DNA from 4 places in the Pantoea sp. X-Soil-TKNS-1211 genome. Region 2 is predicted to be linked to each of the others. Evidence: predicted binding sites of a transcription regulator. Region 2 holds the regulator's gene; each other region holds the start of a gene.

The links. The regulator PurR, encoded in region 2, represses purine synthesis genes. The targets are predictions, from matches to a motif close to CANGCAAACGTTTGCNTG.
Region 1: the regulator PurR is predicted to act here: its motif matches at 1,069-1,086, upstream of purL (phosphoribosylformylglycinamidine synthase).
Region 3: the regulator PurR is predicted to act here: its motif matches at 1,127-1,144, upstream of aroL (shikimate kinase AroL).
Region 4: the regulator PurR is predicted to act here: its motif matches at 2,168-2,185, upstream of guaB (IMP dehydrogenase).

Annotation. Positions count from the first base shown of each region.
Region 1 is NZ_AP035953.1:3,326,632-3,331,221, reverse strand. It holds gene mltF (membrane-bound lytic murein transglycosylase MltF) at 1-894, opposite strand, end outside; gene purL (phosphoribosylformylglycinamidine synthase) at 1,175-4,590, shown strand, end outside.
Region 2 is NZ_AP035953.1:1,964,295-1,968,884, forward strand. It holds gene punC (purine nucleoside transporter PunC) at 1-852, opposite strand, end outside; gene punR (DNA-binding transcriptional activator PunR) at 961-1,872, shown strand; gene purR (HTH-type transcriptional repressor PurR) at 1,869-2,894, opposite strand; gene cydH (cytochrome bd-I oxidase subunit CydH) at 3,180-3,269, shown strand; gene AC6I8W_RS09455 (C40 family peptidase) at 3,325-4,110, opposite strand; gene AC6I8W_RS09460 (Grx4 family monothiol glutaredoxin) at 4,473-4,590, shown strand, end outside.
Region 3 is NZ_AP035953.1:1,016,726-1,021,315, reverse strand. It holds gene AC6I8W_RS04605 (YaiA family protein) at 23-214, opposite strand; gene aroL (shikimate kinase AroL) at 338-862, opposite strand; gene AC6I8W_RS04595 (DUF2076 domain-containing protein) at 1,147-1,851, shown strand; gene AC6I8W_RS04590 (YaiI/YqxD family protein) at 1,848-2,294, opposite strand; gene proC (pyrroline-5-carboxylate reductase) at 2,428-3,240, shown strand; gene AC6I8W_RS04580 (FAD-dependent oxidoreductase) at 3,341-4,590, opposite strand, start outside.
Region 4 is NZ_AP035953.1:3,280,401-3,284,990, forward strand. It holds gene guaA (glutamine-hydrolyzing GMP synthase) at 1-567, opposite strand, end outside; gene guaB (IMP dehydrogenase) at 640-2,106, opposite strand; gene xseA (exodeoxyribonuclease VII large subunit) at 2,277-3,650, shown strand; gene AC6I8W_RS15515 (M4 family metallopeptidase) at 3,709-4,590, shown strand, end outside.

The sequences.
Region 1 (4,590 bases), 1.4 Mb from region 2:
ATACTTTTCAAATAACGGCTTAATATCTGGCAACGTGTTGTCTATCGCGCGCAGGAAGGTGCGGGTATCGACATAATCAAAGGTGCCGACGTGACCAAGATACTTTTCTTCCAGTCGCGCCATCGTACCCTCTTCGCCCATCTGGCTATAAAAGTCGAGCATTGCGGCGTTCAGGCTGTCATCCTGTTCATTACGCGGCAGATACCAGGTGACCGGCTCTTCGTCAGTGATGTCGAAGGCCACCGCCAGCTGTGGATGGATACGTTGTAGCAAGCCGATGGTGACAGAATCCCCGACGGTATAATCCAGCTTGCCATCCGCCACCGCTTCCAGCAGCGCTTTTTGTCCCTGATCGGCGGCGATTGACCAGTCGAGTTCGGGATAGTAATTGGCTTTAGCGGAACGTAAAGTTGACAGGTACGCCGAACCGGACTGCACCACCAACCGGCCTTTCAGGTTACCGAGGTTCTTCGGTCGCGGCTTATCAATGCGGTATACCAGCTGTTGCGATACCGAGTAATAACTCGGTCCGGTCTGATAACGGGCGATGCGATCGTTGTTGTAGATCAGACCCGCCGCCAGCAAATCCGCTTTACCATCATCAAGATCGTCAAACAGATCGCCGAGGTTCGGTCGCACGGTGACTTCAAGTTTGACGCCCAGATAATCGGCGAAACGCTTCGCCAGCTCGTAGTCCATACCGGCTGGGGCATTATTGACGGTGTAGTAAGTCAGTGGGGAGTTGACGGTACTGATGCGCAGCACTCCCCGCGATTTGATCTGCGATATCGCGTCTTTACCACCCCCGTACCAGGGGATTGATGGCCACAGTGCCAGCGCAAGTAGCACGGTGATCAGACCGATGAACAGATAGTTTAATTTCAGGCGTTTCAAATAGTTGTCTCTCGCTGGCTCTAAGGCCTCTGTCTTTTAATAGGCAGTATTGATCTTGTTTGAACTCCCAGAGCGAAGGGCATTTTGCGCAACAAAGCGGGCCGGAGCAACTTATATAGCAAGATTTGTGCAATTTTCAGGCAATTGCTAATACCCATAAATAGCCATAAATTCTGCGCAAACGGTTTCGTAACCGGTGCCGTTTCTCTATAATACGCCCCGTTTTCCCTGTTGCGCCCAATGAAGCGTCGCCCGGCGCTTCGAAGACGAGAGATCTTTAATGATGGAAATTCTGCGTGGTTCGCCCGCCCTGTCGGCATTTCGTGTAAACAAACTGCTGACCCGCTTTCAGGACGCTCATCTGCCGGTGAGTGATATTTACGCCGAGTACGTCCATTTTGCCGATGTCAGCGCGCCGCTGAGTGCGGACGAAAAAGCCCGCCTGCAACGCCTGCTGAAATACGGTCCGTCTCTCGCCGAGCATGCGCCACAAGGGCGTCTGTTACTGGTGACTCCACGTCCCGGCACCATTTCACCCTGGTCTTCCAAGGCGACCGATATCGCCCACAACTGCGATCTGCCGCAGGTGCGTCGTCTGGAACGCGGCATGGCGTTCTACGTGCAGGCTCCTGAGCTGAGTGATGCGCAGTGGCAAACTCTCGCCAGCCTGCTGCATGACCGCATGATGGAAACCGTGTTTGGTGATCTCAACGAGGCGCAGCAGCTGTTTGCTCACCATGAACCGCAACCGCTGAAAAGCGTGGATGTGCTGGGTGGTGGCCGCCAGGCGCTGGAGCAAGCCAACACTACGCTGGGGCTGGCACTGGCCGATGACGAAATCGACTACCTGCTGGATGCCTTCACCCACCTGGGCCGCAACCCGAACGACATTGAACTCTATATGTTCGCGCAGGCGAACTCTGAACATTGCCGTCACAAAATTTTCAACGCCGACTGGATTATCGACGGCGAAAAACAGCCGAAGTCGCTGTTTAAAATGATCAAAAACACCTTCGAACAAACGCCGGATCACGTGCTGTCTGCGTATAAAGACAATGCGGCGGTGATGGAAGGTTCTGAAGTAGGCCGCTACTACGCGGATGCTGAAAAAGGCGAATACAACTTCCATCAGGAACAAGCCCATATCCTGATGAAGGTAGAAACCCACAACCACCCGACGGCGATTTCGCCGTGGCCGGGTGCCGCGACCGGTTCCGGTGGCGAAATCCGTGACGAAGGTGCAACCGGACGTGGTGCCAAACCCAAAGCGGGTCTGGTGGGCTTCTCGGTTTCCAACCTGCGTATTCCGGGCTTTGAACAGCCGTGGGAAGAGGATTTCGGCAAACCTGACCGTATCGTCACCGCGCTGGATATCATGACCGAAGGTCCGCTGGGCGGCGCTGCGTTCAACAACGAATTTGGTCGTCCGGCCCTGAACGGCTACTTCCGTACGTACGAAGAGCGTGTGAACAGCCACAACGGTGAGGAACTGCGTGGTTACCACAAGCCAATCATGCTGGCGGGCGGTATTGGTAACATCCGTGCCGATCACGTTCAGAAAGGTGAGATCGTTGTCGGTGCCAAACTGATCGTGCTGGGTGGCCCGGCGATGAACATCGGTCTGGGTGGTGGTGCCGCGTCATCGATGGCTTCCGGCCAGTCTGATGCCGATCTCGATTTCGCTTCGGTTCAGCGTGACAACCCGGAAATGGAGCGCCGCTGCCAGGAAGTGATCGACCGCTGCTGGCAGTTGGGTGAAGCTAACCCGATTCTATTTATCCATGACGTGGGCGCGGGCGGTCTGTCTAACGCCATGCCGGAGCTGGTCAGCGACGGTGGCCGTGGTGGTCGCTTCAACCTGCGTGACGTGCTGAGCGACGAGCCGGGCATGAGCCCGCTGGAAGTGTGGTGTAACGAATCACAGGAACGTTATGTGCTGGCGGTGGCTCCGGACAAACTGCCGCTGTTTGATGAGCTGTGCAAACGCGAGCGCGCACCTTATGCGGTGATTGGTGAAGCCACCGAAGAACAGCATCTGAGCCTGGCCGACAGCCATTTCGACAATAAACCGATCGACATGCCGCTCGACGTGCTGTTGGGCAAAACGCCGAAGATGACACGTGATGTGGTGAGTCAGCAGGTGCAAGGCGAAGCGTTGCAGCGTGAAGGCATCACTATTGCCGATGCGGTAAACCGTGTGCTGCACCTGCCGACCGTGGCTGAGAAAACCTTCCTGGTGACCATTGGCGACCGTAGCGTGACCGGTATGGTGGCGCGTGACCAGATGGTTGGTCCGTGGCAGATTCCGGTAGCTAACTGTGCGGTCACTACCGCCAGCCTCGATAGCTACTACGGTGAAGCCTTCTCCCTCGGTGAACGTGCACCAGTGGCGCTGCTCGACTTCGCCGCCTCAGGCCGTCTGGCGGTGGGTGAAGCCCTGACCAACCTGGCCGCAACCGCGATTGGTTCACTGAAGCGCGTTAAGCTGTCTGCCAACTGGATGTCGGCTGCCGGTCACCCGGGTGAAGACGCCGGTTTGTATGAAGCAGTGAAAGCGGTGGGTGAAGAACTTTGCCCGGCGCTGGGTATCACCATCCCGGTGGGTAAAGACTCAATGTCGATGAAAACCCGCTGGCAGCAGGGCAACGAACAACGCGAAATGACTTCACCGCTGTCGCTGGTGATCACCGCGTTTGCCCGTGTTGAAGATGTACGCCGTACCGTCACTCCGGAGCTTCAGGCGAATAAAGACAACCTGCTGCTGCTGGTGGATCTCGGCAACGGTGCGAACACCCTGGGCGCAACTGCGCTGTCACAGGTCTATCGTCAGTTGGGCGACAAACCCGCCGATGTGCGTGATGCTCTGCAACTGGCTGGCTTCTTCAACGCCATTCAGGCGCTGGTGGCCGAGCAAAAACTGCTGGCCTACCATGACCGTTCCGACGGTGGTCTGCTGGTGACCTTGGCTGAGATGGCGTTCACCGGCCACTGTGGTGTCGAGGCGGATATCGCCGCACTGGGTAGCGATGCGCTGGCCGCGCTGTTTACCGAAGAACTGGGCGCAGTGCTTCAGATCAACGCAGCGGATCGTGATGCGGTGCTGAAAACCTTTGCCGACCACGGTCTGAGCGCCAATGTGCATGTGATTGGTCAGGCACTGCCAGGCGACCGTTTTGTTATCCGTTCTGGCGAGCACGCGGTGTACAGCGAAAGCCGTACCACCCTGCGCACCTGGTGGGCAGAAACCACCTGGCAGATGCAGCGTCTGCGTGACAACCCGGCCTGTGCTGACCAGGAACATGAAGCGAAGAAAAACGACAACGATCCTGGCCTGAACGTCCAACTGACCTTCAAGCCGGAAGAGGATGTGGCCGCGCCGATGATCGCCACCGGTGCGCGTCCACGCGTTGCGGTACTGCGTGAGCAGGGCGTCAACTCCCACGTTGAAATGGCAGCTGCGTTCCATCGTGCCGGTTTCACCGCCGTTGACGTGCATATGAGTGACCTGCTGGCAGGCCGTCGCGGTCTGGAAGAGTTCCACGCGCTGGTGGCCTGTGGCGGCTTCTCCTACGGTGACGTGCTGGGTGCCGGTGAAGGCTGGGCGAAATCGATTCTGTTCAACAGCCGCGTGCGTGATGAGTTCGAAAACTTCTTCCATCGTCCGCAGACCCTGGCGCTGGGCGTGTGTAATGGCTG
Region 2 (4,590 bases):
GCCAAGAATGCTCAGACTGTAGATCACCAGCAACCACGGCAGCAATTGTTTTCCGTGAAAACGATTCAGTAGCGCGCGGCAGCCAAATCCACCGATCAGAAAGGCGATAGTCTGCGGCACGTAGCTCAGACCAATATCCGCCGGTGACAAACCTACATCCGCGAGGATGAAGGGTGAACCGGTCAGCCAGGCGAAAAAACTGGCGGAACAGGCTGAATAAATCAATACATTACCGCTATAGGAACGTGATGCCAGCAGCGTCAGCCAGCCTGGCTGAGGCGCTCGGGTGGTTTGAGTACGCCTGGGATTGGCGAGGCACAGAGTACCGATCAGCAACACCAGGGTGATTAGCGTCAGCAGCAGGAAGATGCTTCGCCAGTGAAAATGTCCCATCAGCCAGGCACCCAGTAATGGGGCGAGCGCCGGTGACAAGGCAACCAGCGGCATAATGGTGGCAAAAACTTTGTTAGCCTGGCTCTGCGGATAACGATCCACCACCAATGCCTGCCAGCTCACGGCAGCCGCACAGACACCCACAGCCTGTACAAAGCGCAGCGCCAGCATCAGGCGGACGTCAGTCGCCCACAACATCCCCAGGCAGCCGAGGGCAAAAATCACTAATCCTGCCAGCAGAATCGGCTTACGACCGAATCGGTCAGACAGCGGTCCCCAGAACACCTGCGCGCAGGCAAACCCGCCAAGGAACAGGCTGAGACTGGCACTGATCGTGCCGGGTGTGGTGGCAAAATCCTGCTGCATGGCACCGAATGCCGGCAGGTACATATCCGTAGCCAGAAAGCCCAGCATGCTGAGTAAAGCAAGATAAGGCAGAAATCCTTTTGATGACAACATGGTAATTCTCTTTAGACAGGTAAACGCGGGGGAGTGTAAAAGCGTGCGAGGGGCTTTGTGAAACGTTAATATTTGCGCAGTGCTATCAAAAAATTTGCAGGCAAAAACATGTGGTCTGAATACGCTCTTGAGGTGGTGGATGCTGTGGCTCGAACCGGTAGTTTCAGTGCGGCGGCGCAGGAGTTACACCGGGTGCCTTCTGCCATCAGCTATACGGTGCGCCAGCTCGAAACCTGGTTGGCTGTGCCGTTGTTCGAACGTCAGCATCGGGAAGTGGTGTTAACGGCGGCAGGAGAACATTTTGTACGTGAGGGGCGAAGTGTTATCAAAAAAATGCTGGCCACGCGGCGGCAGTGCCAACAATTGGCGAATGGCTGGCGTGGTCAGCTCAGTATTGCGGTGGATTGTATTGTGAAACCGCAGCGTACTCGTCAATTGGTCAAGGATTTCTATCGCCACTTTCCCGATATGGAGTTGATAATCAGCTATGAAGTGTTCAACGGCGTCTGGGATGCGCTGGCCGATGGGCGGGTCGATGTGGCAATTGGCGCCACCCAGGCGATCCCGGTTGGCGGTCGTTTCGCTTTTCAGGACATGGGGGCACTTAACTGGCGCTGTGTGGTCAGTCCCGATCATCCACTGGCGAAAAGTACCTTGTTGGACGAAGAGACCCTGAGAGCCTGGCCTTCTCTGGTGCTGGAAGACACCTCACGGGCGCTGCCGCGACGTATGACCTGGACATTGGATAATCAGCGCCGACTGGTGGTGCCGGAATGGGAAACTGGCCTCGACTGCTTGCTGGCTGGATTATGCGTTGGCATGGTGCCGGGCCATTTAGCCCGACCGTTGCTGGATAGCGGTGCCCTAACTGAGTTAGCGTTACCCACGCCGTTCCCGGATAGCCCTTGTTGTGTCAGCTGGTCAGAACAACGCAACTCACCGGCATTGAGCTGGTTGTTGACCTATCTTGGCGATGCCGAAACGCTCAACCAGGAATGGCTGAGCGAAACGGAGGCTTAGCGGCGGTAGTCGCGGAAGGGGCCATCCGCGACGGAACGACGTTCAATCAGCGTCGGCTGAACCTCAATGGTCTGCGGTTCTTCACGCTTGCTGGTAATGCGATCCAGCAGCATTTCCAGCGCTTTTTCCCCCAACTGGGCTTTGGGTTGATGCACGGTGGTTAACGCGGGAGTGAAATAGCGGGCGTTGCGCACGTTGTCATAACCGATCACCGAAATATCCTGTGGCACACGCAGGCCCATTTCATCTGCGGCACAAATCGCGCCCATAGCCATGATATCGCCGCCACAGAACACCGCAGTTGGGCGTTGTTTCTGATTGAGGATCTGCTGCATCGCCTGATAACCTGACTCCGGTTCGAAATCACCCTGCACAATCCACTCGGGGCGCGCAGTGATGCCTGCTTCGTTCAGCGCCTGCATGAATCCTGCATGACGGCCACCGCCGGTGTTGCGCTCCATTTGTCCAGGAATAGCACCGATGTCACGATGGCCACGCTCTATCAGGTAACGACCGGCAAGATAACCGCCCTGGAAGGCGTTATCCTGCACCGTATCAGTAAAGTCGCCACGCGATGCACCCCAGTCCATCACCACCATCGGGATGTTGCGATTTTCTTCCAGCATGGTCAGCAGGTCATCAGGGTATTCAGAACACATGACCAGCAGGCCATCGACGCGCTTCTGCGCCATCATTGACAGATACGCGCGCTGTTTTTGCAGATCGTTATGCGCATTGCCAAGGATCAGCGTGTAACCACGATCGAAACAATGGTTTTCCACTGCCTCGATAATTTCGGCGAAATAGGGGGCTTCACTGGAGGTGGCCAGCAGCCCCAGAGTTTTGGTGTGGTTAACTTTCAGGCTGCGCGCCACGGCGCTGGGCGAGTAATGCAGCTCTTTGATCGCTTCCCATACGGCGTTACGCGTCTCTTCCGCGACGAAACGCGTCTTGTTGATGACATGCGAAACCGTGGTGGTAGAGACACCGGCGCGTTTCGCCACATCTTTAATTGTTGCCATGAAAATGGTACTCCCGGGCTTATCGCAACTAACTGATAAGTATATTGTTAAACGTTTGCGTCTGCTAATGGTTTTGCGCCCCGATTTTCGGGGCAAATGGCGAAGAAAAAGACGTTAACACTCAGTCAATAACACTTTAACTTGCCGCAAACACAGCGTGCGCAAAAACTGTTGCGCAACGAAAGGCGGCGATTCTAGCAAGCTGGCGCGGATAACACGAGATTTTTGCCGGGGGGTGTGAGAAAATCACGATAACCCTTCAATTAATGTGACTAAGGAGTTGTGATGAGTACAGACCTGAAACTGGCGCTGTTTACCACCGTGGGCGCGCTGCTAATGATTATCGTATTCAGCTTCACCGCGATCCTTCATTAATAAAAAAGCCGGACCTGAAAATCAGTGTCCGGCTTCTTCTTTCGATCGGGTTGCTCTAGCGGATGGTCTTGGGCGTCATCATACGGCGTGCGCCGACATAGTGTTTCAACCAGTAATCCTCACCCAACGCACTGATTTGAATATCTTTACCGGTTCGTGGCGACTGAATAAATTTGCCGTTGCCAAGATAAACGCCAACATGATCGGCAGTACCACGATGATTAATGCGGAAGAACACTAAATCCCCTTTCTCCAGCATGTCACGCTTAATCGGTGCCGCATCACGCAGGTGGTACATTTCGTTCGCGGTGCGTGGGAATTTGTATTTGACCAGGTCCTTGTACGCATACCACACCAAACCACTGCAATCGAAACCGGTATGTGGTGAGGTGCCGCCCCACTGGTAAGGTTTGCCAATCTGCCCCATCAGTTTGTTCATCGCGGTCTCTCGCGCTTTCTGATAACGCTGACGATGAGAATTGCTCATCTTGATGGTGGTCAGATCGCGGTCATCGTCCAACTTCTCAGTTTTCTTTGCTACACGCTGATGACCATATTTTTTTGACGGCGATTTCAGCCGGGTCTTTTTACTCCGGGTTTTATGCAGCGCGGTTTCTGTTTTCGGCTGTTTTTTCAGCTTTAACTTCTGAACACTGGTGGCGAGGCGGGATTTCTTCGTGCTGGTTTTTACCGGGCGTCGTTTACGACGCTCATCTTCGCGCGCACTTTTCTTCTCAGCGTTATGCAAACTGGCATTGATGGGCGCATGCGGGGATGCAGAAGCCACATTAAAAAACAGTTGAGCGAAAGCCAGCATAAAAAGCGTAATGAGTAAACGCATAGTCCGGTTACAGGTTAAGCAGTCTGAAGTAACAGCCTGCGGCTATGTTAGAAAAATCTGATCAATGATCAGCGCCGAGATGATTCTAATCCAGTTTTTTTCCAAAAGGTAAGGCATTTTTCTATTAATCTGTTAGCAGACTTGATATGGGGCAAAAATGAGCGATTTCAGCTGGTTAACCCAGCAGAAATATTGCCAATTATTAATCGGTTCATGCTTATTCATGATATGGAAATGTTATGTGTGGTACTGGAACTTAACAAACATGGCGATTGATGTGCCTCGACTGCAAAATCCCGTTTTCAGTGCGGGGGTGAAGTCGCTACAATAAACAAACACGAAGTGAGGAATTAAGGAAGGCAATAATGAGTACTGTTGAGAAAATCCAGCGCCAGATCGCAGAAAACCCGATCCTGCTGTACATGAAAGGTTCGCCGAAACTGCCAAGCTGCGGTTTCTCTGCACAAGCGGTACAGGCTC
Region 3 (4,590 bases), 950 kb from region 2:
CTGGCATCCCTGCCAGCCGATATTACTCTTTTTCCACATCTTCATAGCGAATTTTGGCATCCTGCGCTTCCGCTTCAGTTTTATGTTCGCTAATCAGCGAGTCCGGACGTGGATGATCGGCGCGTAATTCGTACCAGGTAACGGTATTTCCCGGCGTACCTTTTTCAACCGTGACGATACGCGCATGGCGTGGATAAGGTGGTTTTGACGGCATACATTTCCCTCCTGGGTATGTCAGTTATCCAAACGGACAGCAGCAATCCCCTGCCCGTTGTTAAGTATAGACAACAGGGATTACGACAATTTAAAGGAGGAAAAATCTGTGTAGCGGCGCGCGTTAGCTGGCGCGCGCCAGTGAAAGGGATTGCAGGATCGCTTCCACCACCAGGTCCGGCGACTGCATCGCATTCACTTCATGATGAGAAGTCTGATGGTAGAGATGCGCACGCTGACGCAGGATATCTCCCATCTCTTCGGCAATCGGGCGACCGGTTAACGTTGGGCGCTGACCCGCTTCCGGCTGACGCTCCAGACGGTCCGCCAGCACCGAGGATGGCGCATTCAACCAGATAACCTGACCATGCTCGCGCATAAAGCGACGATTGACCTCAGCCAGCACCATACCGCCGCCGGTGGCAATGATCGTACCGGGAGCTGTAACCGCTTGAAGTGATTCAGTTTCACGCGCGCGAAAGCTATCCCAGCCTTCAGCCGCGACGATTTCCGCAACGGTACGCTGGGTTGTCATTTGCAGGTGATGGTCGGTATCACGAAAGGCGTAACCGAGTGCCTGCGACAGCGCCTGGCCAATGGTGGTTTTACCGCAACCGCGTGCGCCGATCAGATAGATGGGTAATGACATCCTGGCTCATCCTCCGCCGTGTTGTGCCGCGCGGGCAACGTCATCAGGTCAATATTGCGTCGCATGATACCTGGATTTCATTTCATCAGCCACAGGCGAAGCACGATTTACGCGTATCTTGACCATGTAATCTCTTATCTATTTAATTAATAAAGGAAAAATCATGCGAGATTTGTGCATCCTTTAAAGTGTAAGCACGAGCAACATTTGCTTACCAGCGCGCTGATTTACTTTCTGTCATCCCGACCGCATATAGTGGGATAACTCGCAAACGGAGGTGTACCATGCAGAGCGAAGAACAACAGTTAATTGAAAGCCTGTTCAGCCGTCTGAAACAGGCCGAGAGCCAGAGCGGTCCGCGTGATGCGGGCGCAGAGCAGTTAATCAAACAACATGTGCTGTCACAGCCTGGCGCGCCCTACTACATGGCACAGGCCATCCTGATTCAGGAAGCGGCGATGAAAAAGCTCAATGCCCAAATCGGTGAGCTGGAGAATCGTCTGGCGCAGGCGCAGCAGCAACAGGCTCCGCAGCAGAGCAGCGGCGGTTTCCTCTCCAGCCTGTTTGGCGGCGGGTCACGCCCGGCTGCACAACCGCAGCAGCAACAGCCAGTGTGGAATAGCGCTCCGCCCCAGCAGCCACAATATCAGCAACCTCAATACGCCAGTGCCCCACCAGCGCGCGGCACCGGTTTTCTCGGCGGCGCATTGCAGACCGCAGTGGGCGTCGCCGGTGGTGTGGTGATGGCTGATATGCTGACCAGCCTGTTCCATCATTCGCAGCCGGAAGAGATTGTGAATATCATCAATGAGCCGGCATTGCCGCAGATTGACGACAATCTCGATACCTTTAATGGTGTCAACGACAGTAACAACGCGTTCCTGAACGATAATACCAGCAGCTGGGACAATAGCTTCGCCGACAACAATGATTTCAGCGATTTCGGCGGCAATGACGGTTTCAACGACGACGACGACAGCTTTGTCTAACGCCGTTGACGTAACCACTTATCCAGTTCGTTAGCAAACTGCTGGCGGTCGCGTGGGCTGAGAGCCGACGGACCGCCGCTTTGAATACCGCTGGCACGCATGGTTTCCATAAAGTCGCGCATGGTTAAACGCTGACGAATAGTATCTGGCGAATAACGTTCACCCCGCGGATTCAACGCCGCAGCCCCCTTTTCCAACACTTCCGCCGCAAGCGGAATATCGCCGGTAATCACCAGTTCACCCGGCTGTACACGTTTGACAATCTCGTTATCGGCCACATCAAAACCTGCCGCCACCTGCAAAGTTTTCAGCCACGGTGAAGGCGGTACGCGCAGCGGCTGGTTAGCGACAAAGGTCACCAGGATTTGTGTGCGTTCTGCGGCACGGTACAGTACTTCTTTGATGACATTGGGGCAGGCATCAGCATCAACCCAAATCGACATAATTGATCCTTTCTCACAGGGAATGCGTGTGATCTTCCGGTTCTGCGCCAGAATGGCAAATTTAATTTGATTGCATCAGTCAGCCACGTAAGCTAACCGATACAGAAAATTGAACCATTTAAAGGATCACGCAATGCTGGATAAGAAAATCGGGTTTATTGGTGTCGGCAATATGGCAAAAGCGATCATCAGCGGTCTGGTGAACAGCGGACAAATCGCCCCGGCCAATATCTGGGTTTATGATCGCAAGCCAGCCACCAATCAGGCTCTGGCGCAGCAATATGGCGTGACGGCGGCGGAGAGTGCCGAAAGCCTGGCGCGGGAAGTCGATATCCTGTTTGGTGCGGTGAAACCGAATGTAATTCTCAAAGTACTGAAAGACCTGGCGGGCCAGTTGAAAAAAGAGACACTGGTGGTATCGATTGCCGCCGGTGTAACGTTGGATTCGCTGGCGGCAGTGCTGGGTCACGATCGTAAAATCATCCGCGTGATGCCAAATACGCCCTCGTTGGTCAATGAAGGTATGACCTCAGTGACGCCGAATGTGCTGGTTGAGCAGCATGAAACCGATGAAGTGGTAGCGATTTTCGAGAGTTTCGGTAAAGCCGCCGTGGTCAGCGAATACCTGATTCACGCCGTGGTTGGCGTCAGCGGCTCAGCACCTGCTTATGTCTTTATGTTTATTGAAGCGATGGCCGATGCTGCGGTGCTGGGAGGCATGCCCCGCGCCCAGGCATATCAGTTTGCCGCGCAAGCGGTGAAGGGATCGGCGCAGATGGTGCTGGAGACCGGCAAACACCCCGGCGAGCTTAAAGACATGGTGTGTTCACCCGGTGGCACCACCATTGAAGCGGTGAAAGTGCTGGAAGAGAAAGGCTTCCGCGCGGCGGTGATCGAAGCGATGCAGCAGTGCATGAGGAAATCGGAAGCGCTGAGTAAGCAGTAGCCGAGCATCCTGCTCTGATGGCGGCGCGATTTATCGCGCTGTTATTCGTGCGCCGACAAATCAAAACGCGTGATAACTCGCGCCGCTACGAAATGGGTATTTAACCTTGATACTCCTCGAACAGCGCCATTCCCTGCGCCATCGTCATCGGCTGCTGCATCAGTTCCACCAGCATTGCCGTCAAGGTATACATCCCTGCTGAACAGACTGCCGCTAGCTTTCCTTGCTGTCCGTAAAAAGCGATAAAGCGCTTGTCCTGTAATGATCCCAGCAAACGGTATTCATCCCATTCCGTGGCGTGTCCCAGATATTCGTAGCGCGTGCCGTAGTGCGCGGTCCAGAAAAACGGCACCCGGTCATACAACTCGCGTTGCCCCAACATATTCAGGGCCGCAATCCGCCCCTGTTGCTGCGCCACCCGATAATGCTCGATACGCAGCGGCCCTGTTGGCGTGGGATAGCAGGCGATATCTCCTGCTGCCCAAATATTTTTCGCCACCTGTAGCTGGCTATCCGTGGTCAGACTGCCATCACCTTGCATCGCCAGATCATGGATAAATCCCGTGACCGGCTTAATCCCGGTAGCAAACAACACCAGGCTGGCTGCGAGTTGCTTACCATTTTTTAAAGTGACCGCTTCAACGTGGTCATTGCCAATTAGCGCCTGCGGTTCACCTTGAACCATCTTCACCCCATTACTGGCGTGCAGGTCGCGAAAATATCGGCCAATTTCCTCGCCAAATTGTTTGGCAAACGGCAAGGGATGACGCGCCAACACGGTGACATCAACATCCCGGTTACGCAGCGCGCCCGCCAGCTCCATACCAATGAAGCTATTGCCAACAATCACGATTTGATGGGTTTCATCAACATCCTCCAGCAGCGAAGCGGCATGGCTAAGCGAGTGCAACAGGTGAACGCCGGGCAAATCATGCCCCGGAATGTCCAGTGGCTGCGCGCTGCCGCCGCTGGCAATCAGCAGTTGATCAAAGGTTAAGGTCTCACCATCGGCGAACGTCAGTTGTTGTGTCGCACTGTCCAGTTCCACCACATTGGCCTGAATACGTTCAACATGCCCCAAAACATCGTCTTTCAGCAAACGCGGCACCTCTTCGATCGCCATTTTTCCCGCCGGAACAAACTTACTTAACGCAGTGCGATCGTACGGTGCCTTAGCCTCGCGCTCAATCAATACCAGATGCCCGATAAAACCTTCATGTCGCAGCGTCCACAACGCTGCACTACCCGCCGCGCCAGAACCCAGTACCACGCAAACGGGTTTTTCTCGTTCAGTCGATGGCAGCGTGGCTGAAGTCATGGCTTTGGTGTTGACCCACACCTGGCCCTGCT
Region 4 (4,590 bases), 1.3 Mb from region 2:
ACGAGTGTGGGTCACTTCCGGGTGGAACTGCACGCCGTAGAAACGCTTCTCTTCGTTCGCCATGATGGCAAACGGACAGGTTTCGGTGCTGGCGACGGTGACAAAGTCAGCCGGGATGGCAGTCACTTTGTCGCCGTGGCTCATCCACACGTCCAGCAGCGGTTTACCGGCGTCGCTGATGGCATCTTCGATGTCACGAATCAGCGCGCTTGGGGTGATCACTTCAACCTGCGCGTAACCAAACTCACGTTCCGTAGAACCTTCAACTTTACCACCCAGCTGCATCGCCATGGTCTGCATGCCATAGCACACGCCCAGCACCGGTACGCCAGCGTTGAAGACATATTCCGGCGCACGCGGGCTGTCCAGCTCAGTCGTACTTTCCGGGCCGCCAGAAAGAATGATGCCGTTCGGGTTGAACTGACGAATTTGCTCTTCGGTGACATCCCACGCCCAGAGTTCGCAGTAGACGCCCAGCTCACGCACGCGGCGCGCGACCAGTTGCGTATACTGAGAACCAAAATCGAGGATCAAAATGCGATGTTTATGAATATTTTCAGTCGTCATTGCGGCGTTTCCATTGGGATGGACTTAATAATAAAAGCGCCCGGCCAGAGCCGGGCGGTAAATCTTACGGGATTATGAACCCATGCGGTAGTTCGGCGACTCTTTGGTGATGGTCACGTCATGTACGTGACTCTCCTGAATGCCCGCGCCGCTGATGCGCACAAATTCTGCCTTAGTACGCAAATCATCGATAGTCGGGCAACCGGTCAGACCCATACAGGAGCGCAGGCCACCCATCTGCTGATGCACGATCTCTTTCAGGCGACCTTTGTAAGCCACGCGACCTTCGATACCTTCCGGCACCAGTTTGTCAGCCGCGTTATCGGTCTGGAAGTAACGGTCTGAAGAACCTTTAGACATCGCACCCAGTGAACCCATACCACGGTAGGATTTGAATGAACGGCCCTGATACAGCTCGATTTCACCCGGAGATTCTTCCGTACCGGCCAGCATGGAACCGACCATGACCGCCGCCGCACCAGCCGCGATGGCTTTCGCGATGTCGCCAGAGAAGCGGATACCGCCATCGGCGATCACCGGAATGCCCGTGCCTTCCAGCGCTTCAACAGCGTCAGAGACGGCGGTGATCTGCGGAACACCGACGCCAGTCACGATACGAGTAGTACAGATGGAGCCAGGGCCGATACCCACTTTCACCGCGCTCACGCCGGCCTGCGCCAGCGCCAGAGCGCCTGCACCCGTGGCGACATTGCCGCCAATGATCTCGAGGTCCGGGTATTTCGCACGGGTTTCACGGATACGTTGCAGTACGCCTTCAGAGTGACCGTGTGAGGAGTCGATCAGCAGAATGTCAACGCCAGCGGCAACCAGCGCGTCAACACGCTCTTCGTTGCCCGCACCCGCACCGACCGCAGCACCTACACGCAGACGGCCCTGCGCATCTTTACAGGCGTTGGGTTTACGTTCGGCTTTCTGGAAATCTTTTACGGTGATCATGCCCAGCAGGTGGAAACTATCGTCCACCACCAGCGCTTTCTCAACACGTTTTTCGTGCATTTTCTGCAACACGACGTCGCGGGCTTCACCCTCTTTCACCGTGACCAGACGCTCTTTCGGGGTCATCACCGCAGAAACTGGCTGGCTCAGATCGGTCACGAAACGCACATCACGACCGGTGATGATGCCCACCAGTTCGTTATCGGCGTTAACCACCGGGTAACCGGCAAAGCCGTTACGCTCGGTCAGTTCTTTCACTTCCGCCAGCGAGGTAGTCGGCAGGACGGTTTGTGGTTCGGTCACCACGCCGCTTTCGTGTTTCTTCACCTTGCGAACTTCATCCGCCTGGCGCTCAATTGACATGTTTTTGTGGATAAAGCCCAGACCACCTTCCTGTGCCAGCGCGATCGCCAGACCGGCTTCGGTCACGGTATCCATAGCCGCTGAGAGCATTGGGATGTTCAGACGAATGTTTTTCGTCAGTTGGGTGCTGAGATCGGCCGTGTTTGGCAGAACGGTAGAATGAGCAGGAACGAGCAGAACGTCGTCAAATGTGAGTGCTTCTTTTGCGATTCGTAGCATGGCAATATCTCAACCTGGGGGTGAATGAGAACAGATAAAATATTGCCGCGGCATTATACAGGCCGAAATCGGTTGCCTCCAGTGTTTTTTCAGAAAAACTCTTGATCCCCTGTACCAGCCATGTAGTATCGGTTGATTAACCCTCTGATTTGATATTTGATCTCCATCACATGTCGCTACCGCCAACCGCCAATATTTTTACTGTCAGCCGCCTGAATACCACGGTGCGCCAACTGCTGGAAAATGAAATGGGCCTGGTGTGGCTCAGTGCCGAAATCTCCAACTTTACCCAACCCGCATCCGGTCACTGGTACTTCACCCTGAAGGATGATGGCGCGCAGGTACGCTGTGCCATGTTCCGCAACAGCAACCGTCGGGTGGCTTTCCGTCCTCAGCATGGTCAGCAGGTTTTGGTGCGCGCCAGTATCACGCTGTACGAACCGCGTGGCGACTATCAGCTGATTATCGAAAGCATGCATCCGGCCGGTGAAGGCTTGTTGCAGCAGCAGTTTGAGCAGTTGAAAACCCGGCTGGCGGCAGAAGGCTTGTTTGATCAGCAATTTAAACAACCATTGCCAGACCCGGCGCGTCAGGTTGGGGTGATCACCTCAGCAACCGGCGCAGCGTTGCACGATGTGTTGCGCGTGCTGCATCGTCGCAATCCTTCCCTGCCGGTCGTGATTTATCCTACGGCGGTACAGGGAGTGGATGCGCCAGCCGCGATTGTGCGCGCCATCGAACTGGCGAACCTGCGAGATGAATGTGATGTGCTAATTGTCGGACGCGGTGGCGGTTCGCTGGAAGATTTGTGGAGCTTTAACGACGAACGGGTGGCACGCGCCATTTTTGCCAGCCGCCTGCCGATTGTCAGCGCCGTCGGGCATGAAACTGATGTCACCATCGCCGATTTTGTTGCCGACCTGCGCGCGCCGACACCGTCAGCGGCTGCCGAACTGGTGAGCCGTAATCAGTTGGAGCTGCTGCGCCGTCTGCAATCCCAGCAGCAGCGGCTGGAAATGGCGATGGATTACTATCTGGCACAGCAGCAACGGCGCTACACGCGTATTCTGCACCGTTTGCAACAGCAACACCCACAGTTGCGGCTGGCGCGTCAGCATACCGCGCTGCTGCAACTGAAACAGAAATTGAACGATGCAATGGATCAGCGTCTTCGTAGCGCACGTCGACAGCAGGATCGCCTGCAACAACGCCTGAACGGACAGCAGCCACAGCCACGTATTCTGCGGGCACAGCAACAGCTGCAGCACTGGCAATACCGACTGCAACAGGGCATGCAAAACCAACTGAATCAGCAGCGCCAGCACTTTGGCGCTCTGGCGGCACAGCTGGAAGGGGTCAGCCCGTTGGCAACGCTGGCGCGCGGTTTTAGCGTCACCACCGATACCCAGGGCCATGTGGTGAAAAAAATGCAGCAAGTGAGCAAAGGCGACCTGCTGCGCACCCGGCTGGATGATGGTTGGGTGGAAAGTGAAGTGACCGCCCTCACCCCGCAAAATACAACCGGACGTAAACCCCGTACCTAATCGCGCCGCGAAGACCTGGCTATACTTTCTGGGACATTCATCTGCCAGGGAGTCTGGTATGCCTTACAGCGTGATTCCTCCTTACATCCTGCGCAACATCATTGCGCATGGCTCCGTTCCTCAGCAGGATTATGCGCGCCGCACTCTGACCCACGTTCAGCATCTGATGGCGGAACATAAGCGCACCGCGTCTCCCAACAGCGCCGTAACCCCGGGTCAGGTGGTGCGCGCCATTTACGATGCCGAACATACGCAAACCCTGCCCGGCACACTGATTCGCCAGGAGGGCCAGTCCGGCAACGGTGATGTGGCCGCTGAAGAAGCCTGGGACTACCTCGGCATCACTTACGATTTCTACTGGAAAATCTATCAACGCAACTCGCTGGATAACCAGGGGCTGAAGCTGGATGGCACTGTGCATTATGGTAAGGAGTACCAGAACGCCTTCTGGAACGGCCAGCAAATGGTGTTTGGTGACGGCGACGGTGAGATCTTTAATCGCTTTACCATCGCCATCGACGTGGTGGCACATGAGCTGACCCACGGTGTAACCGAGAGCGAAGCCGGGTTAGTTTACTTCTCACAATCGGGGGCACTGAATGAGTCGATGTCGGATGTGTTTGGCTCACTGGTGAAACAATTTAACCGGCAACAAACCGCCGATCAGGCTGACTGGATCATTGGTGAAGGGTTGCTGGCAAAAGGAATCAACGGACGTGGCCTGCGTTCCATGTCGGCTCCCGGCACCGCCTACGACGATCCGATGTTGGGTAAAGATCCGCAACCCGCCGATATGGCGCATTACATCGAAACCCGTGATGACAACGGCGGCGTACACCTTAACTCCGGCATTCCTAACCGGGCGTTTTACCTCGCTGCGAAGGCGCTGGGCGGCTTTGCCTGGGAACTGGCGGGTCAGGCATGGTACGACACGCTTTGC